Regions from separate parts of the Bradyrhizobium sp. CCGUVB23 genome, predicted to be linked through region 1. Evidence: predicted binding sites of a transcription regulator. Region 1 holds the regulator's gene; each other region holds the start of a gene.
What was found. Region 1 encodes HrcA, which represses chaperone genes, less so after heat shock. Its sites were predicted from a motif close to GTTAGCACTCNCNNNNNGNGAGTGCTAAC; they were not measured.
Positions count from the first base shown of each region.

Region 1 (7,019 bases):
GGGTGCGCGCGTCGGCATGGTGCCTTTGATCGGCCTCTCCCCGGCCAAGACCTTTCCGGGCTTCGAGAGCGACGACGGAGGCGTGAAGGTGCTGGTCACCGAGTTGCCGCCCGACGCCTATGGCGAGGTCGCCAACGCCTTCAAGGCCAATCCCGGCGGTGCCGGCGGCATCAAGCCGGACAAGCTCGATACGCCGGCGGGCCTTGCCTATTACACCGTCGAGACCGGCAAGGCCGGCACGGCAACTGTGAAGCGCTATTCGATGATCGTGCCAGGCACCGGCTTCTCCGGCTATGTCGCCGTGCAGATCCCCGAGAACGCCACCAAGATCTACTCGGACGACGCGGTTCGGCAGATGTTCGCCACCGCGGTGACGCGCAAGGAGGTGCCGGTCGACGAGCAGCTCGCGCAGATGCCGTTCAGGATCACCGATCTCGCCGACTTCAAGAACGTCCGCACGCTGTCGCCGGGCGCCAGCATCGTGTTGGCCGACGGCGACGAGACCACGGGCTTCGAGCCCAAGCCGTACATGATCATCGGCCTGATCGGCGCAACGCCGCAGCAGCCGGACGACCGCGCCCGTTTCGCGCAGGAAGCGGCGATGCAGATCCCCGGCATGCGCGAGTCCAGGATCACCATGTCCGAGCAGATCCGCGTCAACGGCCAGCCGGCAATGGAAACCCGCCTCGACGGCGTCAGCGGCAAGGACAAGACAGCGGTCACGGTGGTGCAGTGGATCCGCTTCGGCGGCGGCACGTCACTGCGCATCATCGCCAGCGCCCCGCGCGACCAGTGGTCGGAAGCCTTCACCCGCTTCCGCGCGGTACGCGACGGCATCCAGCCCAAAGGCTAAGTGAATTCACGCGCGAGATGGCGCTCCCTCCCCCGCGGGAGAGGCGAACCGAGTACGAGGCCGAGGCCCAAGCGCTAGCCAAACCCGGCCGCATTTTCGGGCTTTTGTTTGTACACAAATGGAACTAGCCTCTGCTTCCGTTGGGTTCATCCTGGAGGGAGGACGTACGATGCTGGATCGGCGCAGAGTACTCGCGGGCGTTTCGACTGTTGCTCTCGCGAGCCTCGTTTCAAGCAAGCTCTGGGCAGCGACGGCGATCAAGCCCGACGATGCCTCCGCGCTGCTCGTGATCGACGTGCAAAACTGCTTCCTTCCCGGCGGCAGCCTTGCCGTGAAGGAAGGCGAGCAGGTGGTGCCGGTGATCAACAAGATCGCAAAATCGTTCGCCAACATCGTGATGACGCAGGACTGGCACACGCCGGGGCACGTGTCGTTCGCCTCCGTTCATTCCGGCAAGAAGCCGTTCGAGACCATCGACCTGCCCTACGGCAAGCAGGTGCTGTGGCCCGACCATTGCGTGCAGGGCACTGACGGCGCCGCGCTCTCGAAGGACCTGTCGATCCCGCAGGCCGAGCTCATCATCCGCAAGGGCTTTCACAAGGACGTCGACAGCTACTCGGCTTTCCTCGAGGCCGACGGCAAGACATCGACGGGGCTTGCCGCCTACCTGAAGTCGCGCAAGATCAAGCGCGTCTTCGTCGCGGGCCTCGCGACCGATTTTTGCGTCGCCTGGACCGCGCTCGACGCGCGCAAGGCCGGCTTCGAAGTCTATGTGGTGGAGGACGCCTGCCGTGGCATCGACACCCAGGGCTCGCTGGCCAAGGCCTGGGCCGACATGGCCAAGGCGGGCGTGAAGCGGATCCAGTCTGCGGATATCGCGGCGACGGCGTAAGCTATGCGCGATGCTAAACCCTCATCCTGAGGAGACCGCGAAGCGGTCGTCTCGAAGGATGAAGGCCGAGCTGCCGCAGCGGGGGCCTTCATGGTTCGAGAGGGCGCTAGCGCGCCTCCTCACCATGAGGGTCGGGGTCTGTGGGAACGCGGGAAGCGCGGCTCACGCCGCGCCGTTCGACTCGTTGTTGTTAGCGGCGGCAGCGGCTTTCGCACCGCCCTTGGCGACGCCGACGAGGGCCGGGCGCAGCACGCGCTCGCCGATGGTGTAGCCGGCCTGGACCACCTGAACCACGGTGCCCGACGGCACCGACGGATCGGGCACCTCGAACATCGCCTGCTGGAAATTCGGATCGAACTTCTGGCCCGAGGGGTCGAACTTCTTCACGCCGTGCTTTTCCAGCGCGTTGAGCAGCGAGCGCTCGGTGAGCTCCACGCCCTCGATCAGCGCGGTCAGGCCGGGATCGGCATTGGCACGCGCCTCGGCCGGCACCGCATCGAGCGCACGCTGGAGGTTGTCGGCGATATCGAGCACGTCGCGCGCAAAGCCGGTGATGCCGTAGAGCCTGGCGTCGGCGACCTCCTTGGTGGTGCGCTTGCGCAGGTTTTCCATCTCGGCCAGCGTCCGCAGCATGCGGTCGCGCGCCTCAGCCGCTTCCTTCTGCAGGATCTCGACCGAACCGGGCTCCGGGTCGTCGGGCATGATGTAGGGCTTCGACACAACGGGCTCGCCGGTCGGCGCGGTCGTGTCTTCGGGTTGCCGGTCTGGATTGGTCATCGGCTGCCTTCTCGAACTCGTCTCAAGGGATTTTTCTCGCCGGGATATCGTGCTTCGCAGCGCGAAAATCAAGCGCCCGTGATCAGGCGAAAACGGGCGTCAGCCACCCAGAAGGCGGCTGACGATGCGGGCGGCATAGTCCACGGTCGGGATCACACGGGCATAATTCAGCCGCGTCGGCCCGATCACGCCCAAAACGCCGACGATATGACCGGCGGCATCCCGATACGGCGAGATGATCGTCGAGGAGCCTGACAGCGAGAACAGCTTGTTCTCCGAGCCGATGAAGATGCGCACGCCCTCGGCGGTCTCGGCGCGCCCGAGCAGGTCGATCACGCCGCGCTTGGTCTCGAGATCGTCGAACAGCAGCCGCACCCGCTCGAGATCCTCCAGCGCATGCAGGTCTTCAAGCAGATTGGCGTGGCCGCGCACGATGAGCTGGCGGTCCTCGTTCTCCCCGCCCGACCAGCTCGCGATGCCCGCCGCGATCACCTTCTGGGTGAGCTGGTCGAGCTCGGCGCGGGCCTGCCCGAGTGCGGTTTCCAGCTCGAGCCGCGCCTCGGCGAGGGTACGGCCGCGGATACGGGCATTGAGGAAGTTGGAAGCCTCCGTCAGCGCCGAGGAGGGAACCCCGGGCGGCAGCGTCAGCACGCGGTTTTCGACCTGGCCATCCTCGCCGACCAGGATCACCAGCGCCCGCTCGGGTTCCAGACGGACGAACTCGATATGCTTCAGCCGCGCATTGGACTTCGGCGTCAAGACCACGGCCGCGGCGCGGGTGAGGCCCGACAGCCGCGTCAACGCCTCCTCCAGCGCCGCCTCGACTGATTGGGCATGGCCGACGGTGGTGAGCTGGCTCTGGATCGATTGCCGCTCGGCCTCGTTGAGCTCGCCGACCTGCATCAGGGCATCGACGAAGAAGCGCAGGCCGAGTTCCGTCGGCAGCCGGCCGGCGGAGGTATGCGGGGCATAGATCAGGCCGAGCTGTTCCAGGTCGGCCATGACGTTGCGCACCGAGGCCGGCGACAGCGGCAGCGCGATCAGGCGCGAAATATTGCGCGAGCCGACCGGCTCGCCCGTCGCCAGATAACTCTCGACGATTTGACGAAAGATGTCGCGGGAACGCTCGTTGAGCTGGGCGAGGCCCGCGCGCGGCGCGATCAGATGAATCGGATCGTGATGGGCCACAGACGGTAACTCCTCTCAGATGCACATAATTTGTCCATCCGGAAGGCCCCTGACAAGCGCGTCTTTGGCCAGGGTGGGGACGGCGTTTCGCCGCCCCCGGGGGGAAAAGGCCTTGCCGGGCCCCCTTCCCCCTCCTACAAGCACCGCGAACAGCCTTTTCCCTGCGAGTTTTGGAGGATTTCCCATGCGGCCAAGCCGCCGTGCGCCCGACGAATTGCGCCCCGTGACGCTGGAGCGCGGCGTGGTCAAATATGCGGAAGGCTCGTGCCTCGTGAAATTCGGCGACACCCATGTGCTGGTCACCGCCACGCTGGAAGACCGCCTGCCGCCGTGGCTGAAGGGCCAGGGCCGTGGCTGGGTCACCGCCGAATACGGCATGCTGCCGCGTGCGACCTCGGAACGTACCCGCCGCGAGGCCTCCGCCGGCAAGCAGAGCGGCCGTACCGTCGAGATCCAGCGCCTGATCGGCCGCTCGCTTCGCACCATCGTCGATCTCGAAGCGCTCGGCGAACGCCAGATCACGGTCGATTGCGATGTGCTCCAGGCCGACGGCGGCACGCGCACGGCCTCGATCACCGGTGCCTGGGTCGCGCTGGCCGACTGTGTCAACTGGATGAAGACGCGCAACATGGTCAAGGCCAACGTGCTGCGCGACAACGTCGCCGCGATCTCCTGCGGCATCTATAACGGCACCCCAGTGCTCGACCTCGATTATGCCGAGGACTCCGAAGCCGAGACCGACGCCAATTTCGTCATGACGGGCGATGGCCGCATCATCGAGGTGCAGGGAACGGCAGAACGCGAGCCGTTCACGGAAGGCGAGTTCCTGTCGTTGATGGCGCTGGCCCGCAAGGGTGTCGCGCGTCTCGTGGACTTGCAGAAAATGGCGGTGGCGTAGTCAATAGGCCATGCACCGGCGAATCACAGGCAAGCTGATCATCGCGACCCATAATCCCGGCAAGCTGGCCGAGATGCGGGAGCTGCTCGCGCCGCACGGCGTCGAGGCGGTCTCGGCCGGCGAGCTTGGCCTCGACGAGCCCGAAGAGACCGGCAACGACTTTCGCAGCAATGCCGCGATCAAGGCGATCGCCGCTGCCAAGGCAATGAAGCTTCCGGCCTTCGCCGATGATTCCGGCATCGTGGTGGACGCACTCGACGGCGCGCCGGGAATCTACAGCGCGCGCTGGGCGGGCCCCAAAAAGGATTTTGCCGCGGCGATGGCGCAGATCGAGCGCCTGCTAAGGGAGCGCGGCGCCACCACGCCGGACAAGCGCAGGGCGCATTTCGTTTCCGCACTCTGCGTCGCCTGGCCCGATGATCATCTCGACGAGGTCGAGGCGCGCGTCGACGGCACGCTGGTCTGGCCGCCGCGCGGCACCGCCGGCTTTGGCTACGACCCGATGTTTTTGCCCGACGGCCACGCGCGCACCTTTGGCGAGATGGAAAGCATCGAGAAGCACGGCCTGCCGCCATTGGGCCTTGGCCTCTCGCACCGCGCCCGCGCCTTCGTGAAACTTGCGGAGATCTGCCTTGAGCCGCGCTGACAGGGGCGCCTTCGGCGTCTACGTGCACTGGCCGTTCTGCCTGTCGAAATGTCCGTATTGCGACTTCAACAGCCATGTCCGCCACGCCGCGATCGACGAGGAACGCTTTGCCCGCGCCTTCGCCCGCGAGATCGAGACCACCGCCGAGCGCGCGCCCGGCCGTGACGTCACCTCGATCTTCCTCGGCGGCGGCACGCCGTCCCTGATGCAGCCGGCGACCGTCGGCGCCGTGTTAGACGCGATCGGCAAGCACTGGCGCGTCGCTGGCGATGTCGAAGTCACGCTGGAAGCCAACCCGACCAGCGTCGAGGCCACGCGCTTTGCCGGCTATCGCACAGCCGGCGTCAACCGCGTCTCGCTCGGCGTGCAGGCGCTCGATGATGTCTCGCTGAAGATGCTCGGACGCCTCCACAGCGCGCGCGAGGCTCTCGATGCGGTTGCCATCGCACGCCGCTCGTTCGACCGCTACTCGTTCGACCTGATCTACGCCCGCCCGGACCAGACGCCGGCAATGTGGGAGGGTGAGCTTCGCCACGCCATCGATGAAGCCGCCGAGCATTTGTCGCTCTATCAGCTTACCATCGAGGAAGGCACGCCGTTCTTCGGCCTGCACCAGGCCGGCAAGCTGAAGACGCCGGACGAGGCGGTCGCGCGCGCGCTCTATGACGTGACGCAAGAGACCTGCGACAAGCTCGGCCTGCCCGCCTACGAGATTTCCAATCACGCACGTCGCGGCGCCGAGTGCCGGCACAATCTGGTCTACTGGCGGGGCGAGGAATATGCCGGCATCGGTCCCGGCGCGCACGGCCGGCTCGACATCGACGGCATCAGGCACGCGACTGCCACCGAGAAGCGTCCCGAAGCCTGGCTGATGCGGGTCGAGACCAACGGCGACGGCGTCGTCACCGACGAGCTCCTCAACAGCGAGGAGCGCGCCGACGAATTCCTGCTGATGGGGCTGCGGCTCGCCGAAGGCATCGACCCCAAGCGCTACGCCGCGCTCGCCGGCCGGCCGCTCGATCCCCGCCGCATCGCGCTCTTGCGCGAGGAAGGCGCGATCACCGTCGACACGACGGGGCGCCTGCGCGTGACCAGCAGCGGTTTTCCGGTGCTCGATGCGGTAGTGGCGGATCTGGCGGCTTAACGTATCAACCGCATCGGCGTTGCGCTCCCTCCCCCGCTTGCGGGGGAAGGTTGGGGAGAGAGGGTGTCGCCGCGGTGGGAATCCCCAAGAGGAGAGAGCCCTCACCCGGCGCTGCGCGCTGACCTCTCCCGCAAGCGGGAGAGGTGATCCATCACGCCCCAAAGCTCTTTGGCGAGCCTGCGACCGCGACGCCGCCGCCGGTTGTGACCTTCATCACCGCGAGCCCGCGCTCGTTCGTCCCATCCGCACGGAAGCGGAACAGGCCGTCGATGCCGGCGAAGCCGGACGCGTTGGTGAGAACGTCCTGTGAGAAGCGCGTGGTGCCTTGCGTGCGCGCGAGCGCTGCGACGAGCGCCACCGCATCATAGGCGAGCGTCGCCGTGCGCACCGGCTCGGCGCCATATTTCGTGCGGTAGCGGCCGGAGAAGGCGCGAAAGCCCGCCGGGTCCGGCGCGGCGTAGAGACCGCCTTGCAGTGCCTGGCTGGCATAGACGCGCGGATTGTCCCACAGGCCGGTGCCGAGCAACTGGATGTTACGCAGGTTGGCGCCCGCCGCGGTCAGCGCATCGGCCACCGCGACGACGGAATCGCCGTCATCGGCGATGAACAGCGCGTCCGCGC
Region 1 is NZ_JANADQ010000001.1:3,927,609-3,934,627, reverse strand. Features, by position in the region: gene NLN62_RS17975 (hypothetical protein) at 1-853, shown strand, start outside; gene pncA (bifunctional nicotinamidase/pyrazinamidase) at 1,023-1,745, shown strand; gene grpE (nucleotide exchange factor GrpE) at 1,908-2,522, opposite strand; gene hrcA (heat-inducible transcriptional repressor HrcA) at 2,622-3,710, opposite strand; gene rph (ribonuclease PH) at 3,895-4,608, shown strand; gene rdgB (RdgB/HAM1 family non-canonical purine NTP pyrophosphatase) at 4,619-5,254, shown strand; gene hemW (radical SAM family heme chaperone HemW) at 5,241-6,398, shown strand; gene NLN62_RS17940 (penicillin-binding protein activator) at 6,550-7,019, opposite strand, start outside.

Region 2 (7,019 bases), 1.9 Mb from region 1:
CCTCTGGCCTGTCGCTGATCGCCAACACCGCGCCGGTCGCCTATGGCGCGCTCGGCACGCCGATCCAGGGCCTTGCCTCCGTCACCGGGCTTGATCCCTATATCCTCGGTGCGATGGTCGGACGGCAATTGCCGTTCTTCTCGCTGATCGTGCCGTTCTGGGTGGTCTGGGCCTTCGCGGGCTGGCGCGGCATGAAGGATGTGTGGCCGGCGATCCTGGTCACCGGCGTGTCCTTCGCAATCCCGCAATTCGTGATCTCCAACTACATCAATCCCTGGATCGTCGACATCGGGGCGTCGCTGATCTCGATGGGCGCGCTGATCCTGTTCCTGAAGGTGTGGCAACCGAAGCAGCTCTGGCTGTCGCCGGCGCTGCGCGGCCGCGATGTATCAGTGTCGGAAATGGGCAAGACCGCACCGCTCGACAAGACGCCGCTAACGCAGGCCGAGCTGTGGAGCGCGCTGTTGCCGTGGATCATCGTCTGTATCGTGATGCTGATCTGGGGCAGTGGCTGGTTCAAGACCTGGGCGAACGGGATATTCACCTGGAACTACGCCGTTCCCGAGCTGCACCAGATGATCAACAAGATGCCGCCGGTGGCGGCGAAGCCGACGCCGGAAGGCGCGGTGTTCGCGTTCACCTACCTGTCCTTCACCGGCACGGGCATGCTGATCGCGGCGATCATCTCCGGCTTCCTGATGGGGGTCGGGCCGGGTCGCTTGCTGGTCGAATATGGCCGCACGATCCGGCTGTGCGCGATCTCGCTGATCACGATCTCGGCGATGCTGGCGATCGGCACGCTGACCCGCCTCTCCGGTGTCGACGCCACGCTCGGTCTCGCCTTCGCGGCAACCGGCGTGCTCTATCCCTTCTTCGGCACGCTGCTCGGCTGGTTGGGCGTGGCGTTGACGGGATCGGACACCGCATCGAACATCCTGTTCGGCAACCTCCAGAAGATCACGTCCCAGCAGATCGGCCTGTCACCGATCCTGATGGCGGCGGCGAACTCCTCCGGCGGCGTGATGGGCAAGATGATCGACGCGCAATCGATCGTGGTCGCCTCCACCGCCACGCGGTGGTACGGCCATGAAGGCACTATCCTGCGCTTCGTGTTCTGGCATTCGATCGTGCTGGCCTGCTTGGTCGGCGTGCTGGTGACGCTCCAGGCCTATGTCTGGCCGTTCACGGAGCTTGTGTTGAAGTAGCGCCGCGAATCTGGTGGCAAGGAAAATCCCCGCGGGAGCGATCCCGCGGGGATTTTGCGCGTGCGGCGAACCTTCTCAACGTCGTCTCCGTCTTATAGAAGGTGCGGCGGTTCAAGGACGGTCGAGAGGTCTCATGGTTTCGGTCAAGCAGATGGTGTGCGCGGCTGCCGCGGTGGTGCTGATGGCGGGCGCGGCCCATGCCGAGGAAGGCTTTCCCTTCGGGACCGAGATGACGCTCGAGGCCCTGCCGCAGCCTGGTTCGAAGCGCATTCCCAACATCGAGATCGGCGACAATGGCGAGGTGGTGCTGGAACTCTGGTGCAAGGGCGGCAAGGGCCAGTTCTCGGTCGCCGGCAACACCGTGATCTTCGTTCCCGGCCAGATCCAGGATCGTTCCTGCCCGCCAGCCAAAGCCCAGGCCGATGACGACCTCGTCGCGGCGCTCGCCAGTGTCGAGACCTGGAAGCGCCAGGGCGACTTTCTCACGCTGATCGGCCCGAAGCCGCTGCGTTTCAGGACGAACGGGAATTAAACCAACTCGCTGTCGTGCCCCGGCTCGACCGGGGCACCCAGTACGCCGCGGCCCATCGACTCAATCACGACCGCCTCGGCGTACTGAATCGCCCGGTCAAGCCGGGCGATGACCAAGCGTTGGCGTGCGGACTATTTCCACACCGACTTGTCGGCGTCCCAGCGCTGGCCCTTCAGCTCCTTCGCCAGCGCCTCGATCGCGCCGTTGTCGTCGGTCTGATCGCCCTCTTCGTCCGCGCTCGCTTCATCCGACAGATTGAGCTTGGCTCCGGTGCTCTCGTCGGCCGTGGTGATGGCGGGGCTGCCGACCCAGAGCAGGAGGCGGTCGCTGCTGCCGGGCTTGTCGGTCGAGACGAGGCCAGCGACTTCGATCGTGTCGGTGAGCTCGAGCGCCGGGAAATCCTGGTTCGGCCGCTTCAAGAGGACCTTGAGCTTGCCGGTGACGGGGTTGAAGCTTTGCGAGACGGTTTTTGCCGCCAGCGTGCGCGCCAGCACGTTTGCGACGGTGCCGGCGAGCCGGTCCCGGCTGATCTTGTCGCCGTCGCGCCAGTCGGCGGCGGAGAAGCGGATGGTGCGGTCCATCTCCATCATGCCGGCAGTCCAGCCTGCCGCGGTAACGCCCGGCATCGCCTTGAACTTGGCGAGCAGTGCGCTCGCCCGCTCCGGGTCGACCGACATGTTGATGGTCTGCTCGCCGGCGCGCAGCGCGTCGCAGCCGACGGACAGGCTTGCCAGCGTCACCTCGACATCCTGGCCCTTCAGGCTCTTCAGGAAGTCGGTCGCCGCCTCTAACTTGACCTTGACCGCGATCGCCTCCGGCGAGACCTCGGTGAAATCCTTCGGCTGTGGCGTGATGCCGTCGTCCGAGGTCTGGTTGTCCAGAAACTCCTTCTCGCTGAGGTCGGAATTGTCGGGGGAGGCGACCTCGGTCACGTTGCCGCCGATCGAGATCTGGCCGCGGAATTCGAAGGTGTCGTTGGTCTGCTTGCGCGTCAGCTTGACGGTGACCGGCGCCTTGTCGCCGAGGCTCTGGGTCGTGCCCGACAGGAGCTGGCCGGCGACCGTGAGGTTGACGACGAAGCGGTCCTTGCGGTCGGAATTTTTCGCGGCCGGGTAGCAGACGTCCAGCACGGCCGAGGTGACCGTCTTGCCCTGGCGGGTCTCCTTCAGGATGACGTCGGCATTGCCATCCATCAGCCCGTCGATCGAGGTGAAATAGCGCGTCTCGGTTCCGCCGGGCGCCGTGGCCTTTGGCGACAGCTTCATCTGGGCGGACGCGACGTCAGGCGAAACTGCAAGCAGTGCCGCCAAAAAACCAATCGAGCAGAACGAAAGCGCGCGCATCGATGAAACCCTCAGAGATGGAGCATGATCCGGAAAAGTGTGAAGCGGTTTTCCGAAAAGATCATGCTCAAACAATAGCCTAAAGCGCGATGACGATTCATCCCGATCAGCGCTTTAGAATCGGCGCCACCGTAGTGGGTTTTGGCCGGCGGTTGAATCGGAAAGCGCCGGATATGGTCGGCAAAAAAGAAGGCCGCCCGGAGGCGGCCTTCGCGTCATTTTTTGGCTGGTTGCGACGGGCTCAGAAGCCCATGCCGCCGCCGCCGGCCGGCATCGCCGGCGCTGCTTCCTTCTTCGGCAGCTCGGCGACCATCGCTTCGGTGGTCACCAGCAGGCCGGCCACGGAGGAGGCGTCCTGCAGCGCGGTGCGGACCACCTTGGCGGGGTCGATGATGCCCTTCTCGACCAGGTCGACATACTGCTCGGTCTGAGCGTCGAAGCCGAAGGTCTCGGACTTGTTCTCCAGGATCTTGCCGACGACGACCGAGCCTTCGAGGCCGGCGTTCTCGGAGATCTGGCGGACCGGAGCTTCCAGCGCCTTCAGCACGATGTTGATGCCGGCCTGCACGTCGGCATTGGCGTTGGTGAGACGGCCGACCGCCTTCTTGGCGCGGAGCAGCGCGACGCCGCCGCCCGGGACGATGCCTTCCTGCACGGCTGCGCGGGTGGCGTTGAGCGCGTCCTCGACGCGGTCCTTCTTCTCCTTGACCTCGATCTCGGTCGCGCCGCCGACGCGGATCACCGCGACGCCGCCGGCGAGCTTGGCCAGACGCTCCTGCAGCTTCTCACGATCGTAGTCCGAGGTGGTCTCCTCGATCTGGGCCTTGATCTGGCCGACGCGGGCCTCGATGTCCGGCTTCTTGCCGGCGCCGTTGACGATCGTGGTGTTCTCCTTGTCGATCACGACCTTCTTGGCGCGACCGAGCATCTTCACCGTGACGTTCTCGAGCTTGATGCCGAGCTCTTCGGAGATCAGCTGGCCGCCGGTGAGGATCGCGAGATCCTCGAGCATGGCCTTGCGGCGATCACCGAAGCCCGGCGCCTTGACGGCCGCGACCTTGAGGCCGCCGCGCAGGCGGTTGACGACCAGGGTGGCCAGCGCCTCGCCCTCGACGTCCTCGGCGACGATCACGAGCGGCTTGCCGGACTGCACCACGGCTTCCAGCACCGGCAGCATGGCCTGCAGGCCCGAGAGCTTCTTCTCGTGCAGGAGGATGTAGGCGTCCTCGAGCTCGGCGGTCATCTTCTCGGCGTTGGTCACGAAGTAGGGCGACAGATAGCCGCGGTCGAACTTCATGCCCTCGACGATGTCGACTTCGGTGTCGAGCGACTTGTTCTCCTCGACGGTGATGACACCCTCGTTGCCGACCTTCTGCATCGCCTGCGCGATCATCTTGCCGATGGCGGCATCGCCGTTGGCCGAGATGGTGCCGACCTGGGCGACCTCGGACGAGGCGGCGACCGGCTTGGCGCGCTTCTCGATGTTCTTGATGACAGCCGCAACCGCGGTGTCGATACCGCGCTTGAGGTCCATCGGGTTCATGCCGGCGGCAACCGCCTTGGCGCCTTCGCGCACGATGGCCTGGGCCAGCACGGTCGCGGTCGTGGTGCCGTCGCCGGCGAGGTCGTTGGTCTTGGAGGCGACCTCACGGACCATCTGGGCGCCCATGTTCTCGAACTTGTCCTCGAGCTCGATCTCCTTGGCGACGGTGACGCCGTCCTTGGTGATGCGGGGCGCGCCGAAGCTCTTCTCGATGACGACGTTGCGGCCCTTCGGGCCGAGCGTCACCTTGACGGCGTTGGCGAGAATGTCGACGCCGCGCAGCATGCGTTCGCGCGCGTCTCCGGAAAACTTGACGTCTTTGGCGGCCATTTTTTGCTCCTGGAAACCTAAACTGGATGGGAGCCGCACGTTCCCGTCGTCATTGCCGGATGGAGGCCCGGCAATCCATCGTCTTGCGAGGAAGGATGGATGCCCGGGTCATCTGACGCGAAGACGCGCTTCGCGCTTCTGCCCGGGCATGACAATGGTGCGTGCGGCGGGGTTGGGGGCGGTCGGCCTTAGGCCAGGACGCCCATGATGTCCGACTCCTTCATGATCAGGAGATCTTCATTGTCGATCTTGACCTCGGTGCCCGACCACTTGCCGAACAGCACGCGGTCGCCGACCTTGAGGTCGATCGGGATCAGCTTGCCCGCCTCGTCGCGGCCGCCGGGGCCGACGGCGACGATCTCGCCCTGGGACGGCTTCTCCTTGGCGGTGTCGGGAATGATGATGCCGCCCTTGGTCTTTTCCTCGGCATCGATACGTTTGACCACGACACGGTCATGCAGCGGACGAAATTTGGACTTAGCCATGACGTTTCCCTTTGGAAGCTCGCTTCGGAAGCAGCGGAAGTAGGTGAGGGGCCTGCGCCCCCGTCCGACCTCTGGATCGAATGCCAGGATCGAACGGCGCGCTTTAGCAATCGGGCTTCCCGAGTGCTAATAGTGCGCCCGGAAATATGGCTTGGCCGCGATCCTGTCAAGCAAAGGTGGTTAAGCCATTGGTGAGACGGATATAGGATGTTGACGATCGAAACGAATTGGGGACGCTGGCGTAATCTACGACGTCATTGCCCCGACAGCGGTTTTGCGCTTGGCTGCAGGAGGGGGCTGCCAGGCTCGTGTTTGGGGGGCGCTTTGCTCGGGGGAATGCCATGATCAGTTCAGCTCACGCGCGGACGGTTGCCAAGCTGGGCGCCGCCGCAGCCTTGGCGCTGCTGCTGGGTGCATGTGGCGGCGGTATGAGCCTGCCGTCGTTCTCGTCGTCCTCGCCGGCGCCGGAGGCCGAGCCGGGCACCGGGCCGGAGATGCCGGCCTCGATCCGCGCCGACGAGATCGTCGGCCGCTGGGGCCTTGCCTCGTTCCAGAACCCGGCTGACCGCGCCCGCACCGAGGCTGCGGCCCGCGCCCAGTGCAAGAATCCCTATGTGATCGGCGCCGGCTCGAGCGGCGGCGTGATCATGCATCTGGCCGACCAGGCGACGCCGCAGGAGCTGCGGCTGAAGGGTTCACCGAGCGGCAAGAACTATATCGGACCGGCCGGCCCGACCCCCAGCGAGCAGGACCGCGAGATCGTCTCCTTCGACGGCCGCGTCATGGTCACCCGCTTCATCGACAAGGACGCCGCCACCCGCTACGGCAACATGGTCTACGTCCGCTGCGCGCCGAGGGCGTAAGCGAGACCTAGCCACTCGTCATTGCGAGGGGCAAAGCGACGAAGCAATCCAGACTGCCGCCGCGGAAGCCGCTCTGGATTGCTTCGCTTCGCTCCCAATGACGGCCAAACAAAAACGCCGGCTTCCCGCCGGCGTTTTGTTTCTCTTCGTGTTCCGTCCGTTCAGTCGAACAGGGCGTCGATGTCGTCCTGCGAGGCGTGGCCGACGTCGCCGGCGAGCTTCGGGCCGTTGAGGAGCTTGGCGTCCTCGTCGCGGGTGTCGATGATCGGCTGCGCGTGGGCCTTGATCGCGTCGACGCCACCCCAGATCTCCATCATCGCATTGATGTGCTGCTCGATGAACTTCATCGTGCCCATCACCTTGTTGATGCGCTGACCGGTCAGGTCCTGGAAGTTGCAGGCCTCGAAGATCGAGATGACGCGTTCCTGGATGTCGTCGGCGAGCCGCTTCTGCTGGTCGACCGAATCCACCTTGGAGAGCGCGCTCGCGGCCTGGTCGATCGACTCGGCCGCTTCGAGGATCTGCTGGGTCGCCTGCTCGGTGCCGCCGACCACCGCGCCGAGCTCGCCATTGACCTTGGCCATTTCGCCGCCGTCGAAGCTCTTGCCGTGCAGCGTCGCGATCTCGCGCTTGGTGCGATCGATGGCGTCATGAATGAGGTCGAGCTCGACCTTCAGTTTCTCGCACTGCTCGATTTGGGCGCGGTAGGTCTCCAGCA
Region 2 is NZ_JANADQ010000001.1:5,833,466-5,840,484, forward strand. Features, by position in the region: gene NLN62_RS26810 (L-lactate permease) at 1-1,205, shown strand, start outside; gene NLN62_RS26815 (META domain-containing protein) at 1,339-1,737, shown strand; gene NLN62_RS26820 (hypothetical protein) at 1,869-3,080, opposite strand; gene groL (chaperonin GroEL) at 3,322-4,953, opposite strand; gene groES (co-chaperone GroES) at 5,142-5,438, opposite strand; gene NLN62_RS26835 (hypothetical protein) at 5,780-6,301, shown strand; gene NLN62_RS26840 (protein phosphatase CheZ) at 6,463-7,019, opposite strand, start outside.
Region 2: a site for HrcA is predicted at 5,541-5,569, ahead of groES (co-chaperone GroES). Genes of this name have one in related genera too.

Region 3 (7,019 bases), 3.5 Mb from region 1:
TCGCCTCCGTGCTCGGCGCGCCGGGCGCAATCCTGATCAGCCTGATCATGGTGCCGGAGACCGGTGACCGGCTCACCGGCGGCTCGCTCGAAGACCCTGACATGCACGCCTCCGGTACGATGGATGCGATCGTCAAGGGCACCTCCGCGGGGCTCGAGCTGCTGCTCAACATCGTCGCCATGCTGATCGTGCTGGTGGCGCTGGTCTATCTTGCCAATGCGGTGCTCGGCCTGTTGCCCAATGTCGGCGGCACCGCGATCTCGCTGCAGCGGGTGCTGGGGCTCGTGATGGCGCCGGTGTGCTGGCTGATGGGGCTGCCATGGGACCAGGCCGTCACCGCCGGCAGCCTGATGGGCACCAAGACGGTGCTCAACGAGCTGATCGCCTATGTCGATCTGTCAAAACTCGCCCCCGACGCGCTCGATGCGCGCTCGCGCCTGATCATGCTCTATGCGATGTGCGGCTTCGCCAATTTCGCGAGCCTCGGCATCATGATCGGCGGCCTCGGCGTCATGGCTCCGGAGCGCCGTGATGAGATCAACGCGCTTGGGCTGAAGTCAATCGTGTCGGGCACACTGACGACGTGCCTGATGGGCGCGATCGTGGGGGTGCTGAATTAGGCTCTCTCCGCCCGTCATTGCGAGGAGCGAAGCGACGAAGCAATCCAGAGTGCATCCGCGGATACATTTCTGGATTGCTTCGCTTCGCTCGCAATGACGGCGGAATTCCTGGCGCGCTTACGCCGTGATCTCCACCGTCTTGAACTCGGCCGGCAGGATGATCTCCAGCAATTCCACGTCGTCGGAATAGTCGAGGATCATGTGCTTGATCTTCGGCGGCTGCGTCCAGGCACTGCCGGCTTTCATCAGCGTTTCGCCCTGGCCGTCCATGTAGGTCTTCACCCAGCCCTTGAGCACGTAGACCATCTGGAATTCGACGTCGTGATAGTGGAGCTTTGACACCTCGGCCGGATTGCAGGGCGGCAGCAGGCGGATGACGTGGGCCTGCGCGAGACCGTGCGTTGCCGCGGCAATGCCGAGATCGCGATAATGCGCGTAGGTGCGCAGGCCGTCGGCTTTGAAATCCTCCTCACGGTGATGGCTGACGGCGATGCGTTGCTTGGGCCGGGCGCGTGTTTTCGCAGGTGTGGTGCGAGCTTTTGCCTTCACCGCCTTGCGGGCTGAAGATCGCGTAGCGACCTTGTTGCCGTGCCACTTCTTCTTCACCGCCGATTGCGCCGCGCTGCGCGAGGTCACCTTCCGCTTGGCCATGGCCTCCTCCCATTCTTGTTCTGGAGGCAAAGGCTAGCACGAATTCTCAAAACCGTAGGGTGGGCAAAGAAGCGCAAGCGACGTGCCCACCACTTCTGCGCCGTGGCGACCAAAGAGGTGGGCACGCTTCGCTTTGCCCACCCTACAGATCCGTCCAAGCCGTCAATGCAGCCTGAACACGCCGTCGACCGCGCGCAGTTCGGCCGGCTTGATCAGCTTGGAATGCGCCACCGTCACCGAATAGAGGGGGCCGTCGAGCTTCTCCTCCCAGAAGGCGAGGAAATCCGTCAGCGCCGGAAATTTCGGAAACAGATCGTAGTTCTGCCAGATGTAGGTCTGGAGCAGCGAAGGATGATCCGGCATCCGATAAAGAATTTGCGCCGTCGTCAGCCCGTAACCCAGCAACTGTTTCCGGAGGTCGTCGGAAACGCCCCCAACCCGCAAGCCCATGCCAGCCTCCTTTTCAGGAGCGCATATTCAAGGGGTGGCTTACTCGGACTGCCCTAAAGAGCCACCCGGAAACGATGCGCTCACATGAGAGAAATGTGACGCACACTGCCACCCCATCTCAAGCCCAAAAGTTTAACAAGTTGTTGAAATTCAATGCTTTAGCAGCAGATCGCGGCGCCTGCTAATAGCCGGCGAGGCCCGGTTAACGATGGTAAATGTTTTTGGCAGACAGGCCTTCTGAGTGCTGATTTTTCTGCTAGAAGCCCTTGCTCCCGTAAAAAACCTGTCCTATCTCCATTTTGCCTGCGTAGCACTCGCGGGCATCGACTGCTAACAACCCAAAAATCTCCATCTCGTGCAAATGCTTAGGAGGACTGCATGAAATTCCGTCCGCTTCACGACCGCGTCGTGGTCAAGCGCATCGACGCAGAAGAGAAGACCGCTGGCGGCATCATCATTCCCGATACGGCCAAGGAAAAGCCCTCGCAGGGCGAAGTGATCGCCGTTGGCCCCGGCGGCCGCGACGAGAGCGGCAAGCTGATCCCGATCGACGTCCAGGTCGGCGACCGCGTGCTGTTCGGCAAATGGTCGGGCACCGAGGTCAAGATCGACGGCCAGGACCTGTTGATCATGAAGGAAAGCGACATCATGGGCGTGCTCGAAGCTCCCGCTTCGAAGAAGAAGGCCGCCTAATTCAACCGCTCGCACCGCTCACCCCTGAGGAGCGCCTGCCGGGCGCCTCGCCAAGGGTGAGATGAGACCAAGACAACTCAGGGAAACCAATATGTCAGCCAAAGAAGTGAAATTCGGCGTCGACGCCCGCGACCGCATGCTGCGCGGCGTCGAGATCCTCTCCAACGCCGTGAAGGTCACGCTCGGTCCGAAGGGCCGCAACGTCGTCCTCGACAAGTCGTTCGGCGCTCCCCGCATCACCAAGGACGGCGTCACCGTCGCCAAGGAGATCGAGCTCGACGACAAGTTCGAGAACATGGGCGCCCAGATGGTGCGCGAAGTCGCCTCCAAGTCCGCTGACGCGGCCGGCGACGGCACCACCACCGCGACGGTGCTCGCGGCTGCGATCGTCCGTGAAGGCGCCAAGGCGGTTGCCGCCGGCATGAACCCGATGGACCTCAAGCGCGGTATCGACCTCGCCGTCGACGCCGTCGTCGCGGACCTCCAGAAGAACTCCAAGAAGGTCACCTCGAACGAAGAGATCGCCCAGGTCGGCACCATCTCGGCCAATGGCGACCAGGAGATCGGCAAGTTCCTCTCCGACGCCATGAAGAAGGTCGGCAACGAGGGTGTCATCACCGTCGAGGAAGCCAAGTCGCTCGAGACCGAGCTCGACGTCGTCGAGGGCATGCAGTTCGACCGCGGCTACATCTCGCCCTACTTCGTCACCAACGCCGACAAGATGCGCGTTGAAATGGACGACGCCTACATCCTCATCAACGAGAAGAAGCTCTCCTCGCTGAACGAGCTGCTGCCGCTGCTCGAGGCCGTGGTGCAGACCGGCAAGCCGCTGATCATCGTCGCCGAGGACGTCGAAGGCGAGGCGCTCGCGACCCTGGTCGTCAACCGTCTGCGCGGCGGCCTGAAGGTCGCAGCCGTGAAGGCTCCGGGCTTCGGCGATCGGCGCAAGGCCATGCTGCAGGACATCGCGATCCTGACCGGCGGCCAGGCGATCTCGGAAGATCTCGGCATCAAGCTCGAGAACGTCACGCTCAACATGCTCGGTCGCGCCAAGAAGGTGATGATCGACAAGGAGAACACCACGATCGTCAACGGCGCCGGCAAGAAGGCCGACATCGAGGCGCGCGTGGCCCAGATCAAGGCGCAGATCGAGGAGACCACCTCGGACTACGACCGTGAGAAGCTCCAGGAGCGTCTCGCCAAGCTCGCGGGCGGCGTCGCGGTGATCCGCGTCGGCGGCGCGACCGAGGTCGAGGTCAAGGAGCGCAAGGATCGCGTTGATGACGCGATGCACGCGACCCGCGCCGCGGTCGAGGAAGGCATTGTCCCGGGCGGCGGCGTCGCCCTGCTCCGTGCTTCCGAGCAGCTCAAGGGCATCCGCACCAAGAACGACGACCAGAAGACCGGCGTCGAGATCGTGCGCAAGGCGCTGTCCTGGCCCGCTCGCCAGATCGCGATCAACGCCGGCGAAGACGGTTCGGTGATCGTCGGCAAGATCCTCGAGAAGGATCAGTACGCCTACGGCTTCGACTCGCAGACCGGCGAGTACGGCAACCTCGTCACCAAGGGCATCATCGACCCGACCAAGGTCGTGCGAACTGCAGTCCAGAACGCCTCCTCCGTGGCGGCGCTGCTGATCACCACCGAGGCCATGGTCGCCGAGCTGCCGAAGAAGGCCGCTGCCGGCCCCGCCATGCCCCCGGGCGGCGGCATGGGCGGCATGGACTTCTGATCCAGCCGTTCTGGCAAACTCAAGAAATGCGAAACCCCGGCAGCGATGCCGGGGTTTTTGTTTTTATGCGCACTTTCTCCGCCCGTCATTCCGGGGCGCGCGAAGCGCGAGCTATGATGCGCAATTGCGCATCTGAGAATCCATAACCACGAACGTCAGTTGGTTATCCCGGAATAGAGATCGTCCCAGTTCGGGTTCTGCTCCTCGATCAGCCGCGTCTTCCAATCGCGCCGCCACTTCTTGAGCTCCTTCTCGCGCGCGATGGCATCGCTGCGTCATCGTAGACCTCAAACAGCACGAGCTTGTCGACGCCGTACTTTGTCGTGAAGCCGGGAACGGCTTTCGTTTTGTGCTCGCAAACGCAGCGTACGAGGTCGTTGGTCACGTCGATGTTGAGCGTGCCGTGCTTCTTGCTCGCGAGGATGTAGACGTAGTAGGCCATTGCAAGCGCCTGGGGTTATGGATTCTCAGATGCGCAATTGCGCATCATAGCTCGCGCTTCGCGCGCCCCGGAATGACAGCTGAGAGAGCTGCAGCCCCCTCACCTCACCACCTTCCAGAACCGCTCCATGCGCGGGTCGCCGTCCTCGTCCATCGACCAGAAGATGCGGCTGACGCGGCCGACGAGATTGTCCATCGGCACGTAGCCGATCGAGGTCATCACGCGGCTGTCGGTCGAGCTGTCCCTGTTGTCGCCGAGCACGAAGACGTGGCCGGCCGGCACGGTGAAGACGAGCGTGTTGTCGTAGAGGCCGTTGTCGATGCAGTCATAGGTCTCGTAGCTCACGCCGTTCGGCAGCGTCTCGCGCCAGCGCTTCACTCTTGCGCGATCGAGGCCGCACACGTTGGTGCTGGGGGAATCCTTCAACCGCTCGCGCGCAACCGGGCGGTCGTTGATGACGAGCTCGCCCTCCTGCATCTGGATGCGGTCGCCGGGCAGCCCCACCACGCGCTTGATGTAGTCGACGTTCGAATCCATCCCTGAGCAAAACACCACGATGTCGCCGCGCACGGGATCGGATGCGGAGATGCGCCCCGAGAACAAGGGTAGTGCATAGGGAAAGGAGTAGCGGCCGTAGCCATAGGCATACTTGCTGGCGAGGACGTAATCGCCCGTTAGCAGCGCCGGCGCCATCGAGCCGGAGGGGATGCTGAACGGCTCGAACAGGAAGAAGCGAAACACGAGCGGCGGCGACCACAGCACCGGGATCAACAGAATCAGGATCAGAACCGCCTTCCATTCACTGGATCGCGGCTTCGGACGAACGGATTCTTGAAGAGTGGTCATAATCCTGCCCGCGATACCTTCGAACGCGTCGAGACTGTCGCGCGGCTCGGCGCACGCAATACTCGCCTCACCTTGGTCGCAGTGTCCCTGCACTTCGTTCACCGGATAAACGAAAGGCCGCCCGTGGGCGGCCTTTCTGACGTCACGCGCTCTCGGGCGCCTTCAGGCGCACCAGCCGGGTGAGCAGGGCATCGAGGCCCTCGCCGTCACCGGCATGGAGGTCGATGCGGCCGACCTTCTCGACCAGCCGCTCCAGCGACTCCAGCTCCTTGAGCCGCAGCAGCAGGGGGTTCTCCTCCATCAGGCGGGCGGTGTTCAGAAGCGAACGCGTCGCCGCGGTCTCTTCCTGCCGGCGGATCAGGTTCGCCTTCGCGACCCGCTCCGCCTCCACCACCTTGTTCACCAGCTCCCGGATTTCGCCGGGCAGGATCACATCCTTGACGCCGAGCTCGGTGACCTCGACGCCGGATACCGCGACGCGTGCGCGCACATAGTCGCGCAGCTCCGCATCCAGCGCCGCCTTCGCCGACAGCACCTCGTCCAGCGTTCGGCCCGCCACCGCCTCGCGGATCGCGAACTGCACCAGGCGGTACAGCCACGCATCCACGTCGGGCACGGTCGCAACCGTCCGCTCGGGATCGACGATCCTGCGGAACGCCGTCAGCGTCACCCGCAGCGCGATGCGATCCTTGGTCAGCATCTCCTGCGCGGTGATCTCGACCGCCTGGGGCCGCAGGTCGAGGCGCTTCACCTCGATCTTGCGGCCGACGGTCCAGAAGGCGTGCCGGCCGGGCGCAAGCCGCTCCACGAGCCGGCCCTCGACATAGAGCAGGCCCGCCTCGTGGTTCTCGACCACCGTCTCGCTCACGACGGTCGAACGATTGCGCTCGATCATGGTCAGGTGCCGCGCATCGACCTGGGGATCGCGCGACACATCGATGCGCTCGACATCGATGCGGGTTGCGACCTTCCAGTAGACGCGCACCTGCCAGGGCGTCATCAGGTGCACGGGCCGCCCGTCAAGGCTGACGATGGCGATCTCGTCCGCCTTGGTCTCGACCGCCTCGAACAGCTCGGCGGCAAGATCAGGCCGTGCGGCCTTCAGCACCGCGTAGCGATCCGCGGAGAATTCCGCGCGCACGACGTCGAACAGCTCGGCCCTGAGCTCGTGCAGGGGATCGAACAGGCGATGCCGACCGGGCGCAAGCACGCGCACGAGCTGCCCGTTGCGCGTGAGCAACGCACGCTCGCCATCCTTCACCGTCACGTTCAGCATCAGCAAATGCCAGCTCATGGCACGCCTCCATCATGTTGCCCTCCGGCCAGACGCGGCCGGACGGCGGGTTTCGTTTGCAAAGGACGTGAGGACGCGGACGACGCTTCCTGAGAAATCGGCGGGCCGGGGCTTGAGCTTGCGTGATGACGGGCGCACGCGCGCAATCGCCCGACGTGTGTCGAGCGGTCGCACGGAGCCACCCGGCATCGGCGCAAGCGGTATCTACCCGCGGCGCAAAGCCGGTCTCACAGTGTCGTTGTGCGGACGGAAAGCCTTTCGGCAAAACGGCCGGACTGCGACTGAAGCGCG
Region 3 is NZ_JANADQ010000001.1:7,431,728-7,438,746, reverse strand. Features, by position in the region: gene NLN62_RS34515 (NupC/NupG family nucleoside CNT transporter) at 1-620, shown strand, start outside; gene NLN62_RS34510 (cupin domain-containing protein) at 738-1,271, opposite strand; gene NLN62_RS34505 (usg protein) at 1,434-1,721, opposite strand; gene groES (co-chaperone GroES) at 2,100-2,414, shown strand; gene groL (chaperonin GroEL) at 2,506-4,146, shown strand; partial or broken gene NLN62_RS34490 (GIY-YIG nuclease family protein) at 4,302-4,588, opposite strand; gene lepB (signal peptidase I) at 4,688-5,434, opposite strand; gene NLN62_RS34480 (slipin family protein) at 5,577-6,728, opposite strand.
Region 3: a site for HrcA is predicted at 2,028-2,056, ahead of groES (co-chaperone GroES). Genes of this name have one in related genera too.

Region 4 (7,019 bases), 2.0 Mb from region 1:
AAGCGCCTGCTGGTGGGCTGTCTTGGCGGCAAGCCGGTCCAGGCGCCCGTTGGAGGAGTGCTCCGCGGCGTTGCTCGGGACGGCGCGCGCGTGCCGGAAGGCGTAAAATTGCTGGAGGTCGATCCGCGCGGACGCCAGTCCTGTTGGACCGGTATGGATGAGCGAGGGCGAGCCATTGGATGCAACGCCGTCGCGGCGATCGAGAAAGTCATCTCGCCGCGACCGGGTGATCGTCTACATCTTCGTCGATAGTTAAAGAGAAAGATTGCCGCCGGCGCGCTCTTTGGTCTGAACTGCTCGGGTGTAGACCCCGGACACCTCCATGCAGCGGTGCGTTAGCAACCAATCGTTCCACGCATTCGCAAATCCATCGGGATACGGAAGCTTCTCATCGCCGCTGCTCAGAACACTGAATTGCCGATTGCAATGCTGACAATCTTCTTCGCTATCATCTCCCTTCTTTACGCGACTGTTGGGCAGGCAGGTGGTACCGCGTTTCTTGCCCTCATGGCCTTTGCATCGTTTCCATCAACTCAGATGCGACCGACGGCGTTGTTGCTCAACATCGTTGCCGCCACGTATTCGACATGGCTGTTCAATCGCGGTGGTTTTATTGATTGGAAGAGGTTGAAGCTTTTTCTAACCGCCTCGGTGCCAACTGCGCTGATTGGAGGATTCACAATCCTATCTCCCCATCTCTATGATGCTATCACCGGTGTGGTCCTGCTCTTCGCGGCTGCGATCTTGTTCATCGGGCGAACCAGGAGAGCGATCCCTGCTGGTGACACGCCGTCGTGGGGCGCAATTACGACAGGAGCCGGCATCGGCCTCGTCTCGGGGCTTACTGGCGTCGGGGGCGGCGTTTTCCTCGCGCCTGTCCTTATCGCCATGCGTTGGGCTTCACCCAAAGAGATAGCAGCTTTGTCTGCCCCTTTCATATGGGTGAACTCCGCAGTTGGCTTGGTCGGCGCGATTTACGCTGGACAGTTGCCTTCACCGCAGACATGGCTATACGCACTGGGGGCCGTCACAGGGGCGATGATAGGGACCACAATCGGTCTTCGTTGGCTGTCGGAAACGACAACGCGCTACGTAATTGCTGTTGTACTTATAGCCGCGGGGATCCTGCTTATGGTCCTTGCAACGAGATAACACCATGAGGGCGGGGTCTTGGATCTATCCCAGTCGCTGCTCATCAAGGAATGTCTGCTCCTGATGCGGGAGAAGAATTTAGGAACTTGGCGGCCTGCGTTCCGTCGGTCGCTCTCCACTCGCAGGGCAGACCTGCGCGACCGTAATTTCGCGCCAAAGCAGGCGATGACGCTTGTCGCTGATGCCTGAGTGAACAAATGTGGCTTCATCGGTGACGCCCTGACCACGAACAACATCGTCCATGAGGCGCATACCTGCTCGATCATGGTCGAGATGATTGCCTGGGGCTCGTCAGCATCGAGCAGAACGCCGGCATTTTGGGACGGTACGTTTTTCGCACTTGCAAACCGTCCCTGATCTCCGATCCTTCCGACAGTTTCCCTGGTCACCTTGGCGACATCGTCGAGCACCGGAGCGCCTCAATATTGAAATGCGTACCAAACATTACCGCGCAGTTCGCAAATCATGCGGTGCCACTCGAAGCAATCAGCAACAAAACCTACTTAGAAGTCGGCCGCCGTTCGTTCGCCGAAATGCCCTGGAAGATAAAAAATTACAAGATGCAGCCAGGTGCTCTCGAGAACGCCGCTGTCATCGTAGGCGCCAGCACGATGTTCGCGAGAAACGCCTGACGCCGGAATCACTCGGAGGCTATCATCTGAAGACTGACCGTGATTTCCATCGAGACAGCCCCGTTATTCCTTGGTGCGGCGACGAAGAACATCTACACCCAGGTCGGGATATTGACAGGTAGTCGGGCTGATTTTCCAAGCATGGTATCCCGATGGTCGAGTTCGCCAATGAGCTTCCAGCTCTAGGAGAGACTCGATCGCCGCTCGGCCATCGAGATGGTGGCGCACGTCCGGTTCCGTCCAATCTTGATGACCAGGGCGGCGATGATCACGGCCCCTTACCGTTAGCGACTGGCAGATCGGGCGACGAAGTATCCAACTTTTTTTCTACTAACTCTTGCTCCCAAGGAAAACCGTCCTATTTCAACCTCGCCTGTGCTGGCACTCGCGGGCCTCGATTGCTAGCAATTGGTAAATCGTCAACTCATACAAACACTTAGGAGCGCTGCATGAATTTCCGTCCGCTTCACGACCGCGTCGTGGTCAAGCGCATTGATGCAGAAGAGAAGACTGCTGGTGGCATCATCATTCCAGACACAGCTAAGGAAAAGCCCTCGCAGGGCGAAATCATCGCCGTTGGTCCGGGCGGCCGCGATGAGAGCGGCAAGCTGATCCCCATCGACGTCCAGGTCGGCGACCGCGTGCTGTTCGGCAAGTGGTCGGGCACCGAGGTCAAGATCGACGGCAAGGAGCTGTTGATCATGAAGGAAAGCGACATTTTGGGCGTGCTCACCCACGTGTTTTCCAACACTAAGGCCGCCTAATCCAACCGCTCGCACCGCTCACCCCTGAGGAGCGCCTGCCGGGCGCCTCGCCAAGGGTGAGATGAGACCAAGACAACTCAGGGAAACCAATATGTCAGCCAAAGAAGTGAAATTCGGCGTCGACGCCCGCGACCGCATGCTGCGCGGTGTCGACATCCTCGCCAACGCCGTGAAGGTCACACTCGGTCCGAAGGGCCGCAACGTTGTCCTAGACAAGTCCTTCGGCGCTCCCCGCATCACCAAGGACGGCGTCACCGTCGCCAAGGAGATCGAGCTTGACGACAAGTTCGAGAACATGGGCGCCCAGATGGTGCGCGAAGTCGCCTCCAAGTCCGCCGACGCGGCCGGCGACGGCACCACCACCGCGACCGTGCTCGCGGCTGCGATCGTCCGTGAAGGCGGCAAGGCGGTTGCCGCCGGCATGAACCCGATGGACCTCAAGCGTGGTATCGACCTCGCCGTCGACGCCGTCGTTGCGGACCTCGAGAAGAACACCAAGAAGGTCACCTCGAACGAGGAGATTGCCCAGGTCGGCACCATCTCGGCCAATGGCGACCAGGAGATCGGCAAGTTCCTCTCCGACGCCATGAAGAAGGTCGGCAACGAGGGTGTCATCACCGTCGAGGAAGCCAAGTCGCTCGAGACCGAGCTCGACGTCGTCGAGGGCATGCAGTTCGACCGCGGCTACATCTCGCCCTACTTCGTCACCAACGCCGACAAGATGCGCGTTGAAATGGACGACGCCTACATCCTCATCAACGAGAAGAAGCTCTCCTCGCTGAACGAGCTGCTGCCGCTGCTCGAGGCCGTGGTGCAGACCGGCAAGCCGCTGATCATCGTCGCCGAGGACGTCGAAGGCGAGGCGCTCGCGACCCTGGTCGTCAACCGTCTGCGCGGCGGCCTGAAGGTCGCAGCCGTGAAGGCTCCGGGCTTCGGCGATCGGCGCAAGGCCATGCTGCAGGACATCGCGATCCTGACCGGCGGCCAGGCGATCTCGGAAGATCTCGGCATCAAGCTCGAGAACGTCACGCTCAACATGCTCGGTCGCGCCAAGAAGGTGATGATCGACAAGGAGAACACCACGATCGTCAACGGCGCCGGCAAGAAGGCCGACATCGAGGCGCGCGTGGCCCAGATCAAGGCGCAGATCGAGGAGACCACCTCGGACTACGACCGTGAGAAGCTCCAGGAGCGTCTTGCCAAGCTCGCGGGCGGCGTCGCGGTGATCCGCGTCGGCGGCGCGACCGAGGTCGAGGTGAGGGAGCGCAAGGATCGCGTTGATGACGCGATGCATGCGACCCGCGCTGCGGTCGAGGAAGGCATTGTCCCGGGCGGCGGCGTCGCCCTGCTCCGTGCCACCGAAGCGCTCAAGAACCTGCGCACCAAGAACGACGACCAGAAGACCGGCGTCGAGATCGTGCGCAAGGCGCTGTCCTGGCCGGCTCGCCAGATCGCGATCAACGCCGGTGAAGACGGCTCGGTGATCGTCGGCAAGATCCTCGAGAAGGATCAGTACGCCTACGGCTTCGACTCGCAGACCGGCGAGTACGGCAACCTCGTCACCAAGGGCATCATCGACCCGACCAAGGTCGTGCGAACTGCAGTCCAGAACGCCTCCTCCGTGGCGGCGCTGCTGATCACCACCGAGGCCATGGTCGCCGAGCTGCCGAAGAAGGCCGCTGCAGGCCCCGCCATGCCTCCTGGCGGCGGGATGGGCGGCATGGGGGGCATGGACTTCTGATCCAGCCGCCTCACGCCGATTCACGAAATGCGAAAACCCCGGCAGCAATTGCCGGGGTTTTCTAATTGGGGCGCACTCGCATGCGTCGCTTTGGCCTGATAGGCGCTTTGTTGATCGGCAGCCCCTGGTTTGGAGCTGGAAACCCCAATATCTAGATCCAGGCTGGCCGCGCGCGGTCACAGCGATAGCCTCCCCGCGGGGCACACCTGGCACAAACGCTGGGAAGGAATCGTGACAGAGCCGGCCAACCCTGCTGACACTCACTGATGCGGTGATCCGCAACGCCACGCTGACGCTCAGCAAGGCGCAACATCATCTCCACGGCGTCAAGCTGCCCGACTTCGCTCTGCGCATGCGCGCCACCGGACTTGGGTTTACCTCTTCACCAAGCCGGGGGTGAGGGGGACCCAGCGCAATGCGGCTCACCAGACGTCGCCGGCAAACCTGGGAGGAGAATGACCTGTCGCTATGGTCTTAGGCCAAGACGGCGAAGTCTATAGTCGAGTTTTGGTCTGCTAATCTTCAAAAGGCGCGCGGCGGCCGACACATTGCCGTCCGTCTGGGCCAGTGCCGAGCGATAGGCCGCGACCTCCATCTCTGCAAACGACTTGCCTGGCGATGATCCGCCTCTGCTGACCGAGGCGGTGCTCTTGTCTTCAATTAACGGCGCGCGTCCGAGCCGCCCTTCACTTGTGAGCTGGATTGAGAATGGCGGGAGCAGCTCAGAGCCGCTGAACAGATGACCGATATCTATGGTGCCGCCCTCATCCGCATAGACGACACCGCGCTCTATCAGGTTCTGCAGCTCGCGTATATTGCCGGGATAATCGTATTTGAGCAGTGCGTCGGTGGCACGACGGCTGAAGCCCATCAGGTGCCGGCCGTGCCGCGCGCAATAGATGCCGAGGAAATGCGCCATCAAGAGTGGGATGTCGTCGCGCCGCTCCCGCAGCGGCGGGATAGCAATCGGGAATACGCAGAGCCGGAAATAGAGATCCTGCCGGAAACGGCCGGCCGCGACCTCGACGGTCAGATCGACGTTGGATGCCGCCACCACACGGACGTCGAGCGAGATGGTTTTCGTGCCACCGACGCGTTCGACCTTGCGTTCCTGCAGCGCCCGCAGCACTTTGCCCTGCGCCGAATAGGTTAGTGACGCGATCTCGTCGAGAAACAACGTGCCGCCGGAGGCGCGTTCGAAATAGCCCGCGCGCGAGGCGATGGCGCCGGTGTAGGCGCCTTTCTCCACGCCGAAAAGTTCGGATTCGACGAGCTGTTCGGGGATCGCCGCGCAGTTGATCGCGACGAAAGGACCTGTGCTGCGCCGGCTCATGGCGTGCAATTGGCTGGAGAACAGCTCCTTGCCGACGCCGGATTCGCCGACGAACAGCACGGTGGCGTCGGTCGCGGCGACGCGCTCGAGCTGGCGGCGGGTGCGGACGAACGCAGTCGACACGCCGACCGCGATGTTATTGTTGTCGCGTGCGGGGGCCGGGCTTTCATGCGCCGCAACCGGAGCGTTGACGACGGTGTGCACCGAACGGCTCTTCCATTCCAATCCGAAATAGTTGCGCTCAGGGGCATCGTCGCCCCAGGCGTCCGCATGCTGACCAACGATGATGCAGCGGGGCGCTCCCATGCCGGCGCATTCGATCTCCCGGAAGATTACCGGACTGCCGAAAAGCTTGGTGGTGTAGCCGGATGGATAGCCCACCTGCATCCAGCAAACTGGCTCGGTCGCAAGGCCGTAACTCGCGACATGTTCGGCCGCCTCAGATGAATCGTCCCAATAAAACTCGCCGAAATAAATGCCCTTGTCGCGGTCGAACTCGAAATGCCGCGTGGTGACCTTGACGAAACCCTCCAGCGTGTGAACGCGCGGTCCTGCGGCGAGCGCGTGGGTGAGGTCCTCATTAGGAAAGCGCTTTTGAATTAGGGCCGCATCCCGTGTGCCCTGCATATAGCCAACACGCATGAACAGCGCCTTGGCAGTTTCAAGACCGAATGCGTCGATGATCTCCGTACGCAGGCGGCCGAGCACCTGCGACTGCATCAGCACCATGCGCTGGTCATTAAGCCAGATGCGCCCGTCGCCGAGCGCGAAATGCAGCGACTCAGCGAGATCGTTGAACGTCGGAGCCGCGCCGGTGTCGAGCTCGCTGCTGGCGCCGCGTGTGAGAATGCGGGCGGCGCGGCGGGACGCTTCCGCCAGTGAAATCCGGGAGTCATGCTCCGCCATCTGCGCGTCAATCTTTCATGAAATAGTGAAACAGCTGTTGAGGATTTCATTATTTCAGGAAAATCGCACGATGGAAGGCCTATGTCGTCGGAGACGCAAATATACTTCAATTTTCGCATAAGTATCTGTTTGGGCTTTGTTATTTTCATAAATCGAAGGTCGTCCTGGGGGCAGATGTGAGCTGGCACCGGTCTTGCTAATTGCTGAACCGTTCGCGGGAGGAAGCGAAGCAAGAAGACCGACCTACGGTCTCGACCATGTGTGCGGCACGCGCCACGGCCGCGCGCGTGCAACAACCGTCTTGCCCCTCTTTCTCCCCAGGACGGCAAGCCGCGGTCGCAACGACCGCACAGTCAATCGATCCGCACGAGGCGGAGGGAGAATATTTCGATGAACATGCAGGCTCGCGATTTCATTGCCGTCGAGCGTTGGCGCGGCAAGGCGTTTCTCGGCGAATGGTGCGCAACTGACGGCGGCGTGATGGAGATCAG
Region 4 is NZ_JANADQ010000001.1:1,906,335-1,913,353, reverse strand. Features, by position in the region: gene NLN62_RS08915 (xanthine dehydrogenase) at 1-252, shown strand, start outside; gene NLN62_RS08910 (sulfite exporter TauE/SafE family protein) at 427-1,152, shown strand; partial or broken gene NLN62_RS53360 (efflux RND transporter permease subunit) at 1,845-2,107, shown strand; gene groES (co-chaperone GroES) at 2,234-2,548, shown strand; gene groL (chaperonin GroEL) at 2,640-4,289, shown strand; gene NLN62_RS08895 (sigma-54-dependent Fis family transcriptional regulator) at 4,756-6,528, opposite strand; gene NLN62_RS08890 (benzaldehyde dehydrogenase) at 6,919-7,019, shown strand, end outside.
Region 4: a site for HrcA is predicted at 2,162-2,190, ahead of groES (co-chaperone GroES). Genes of this name have one in related genera too.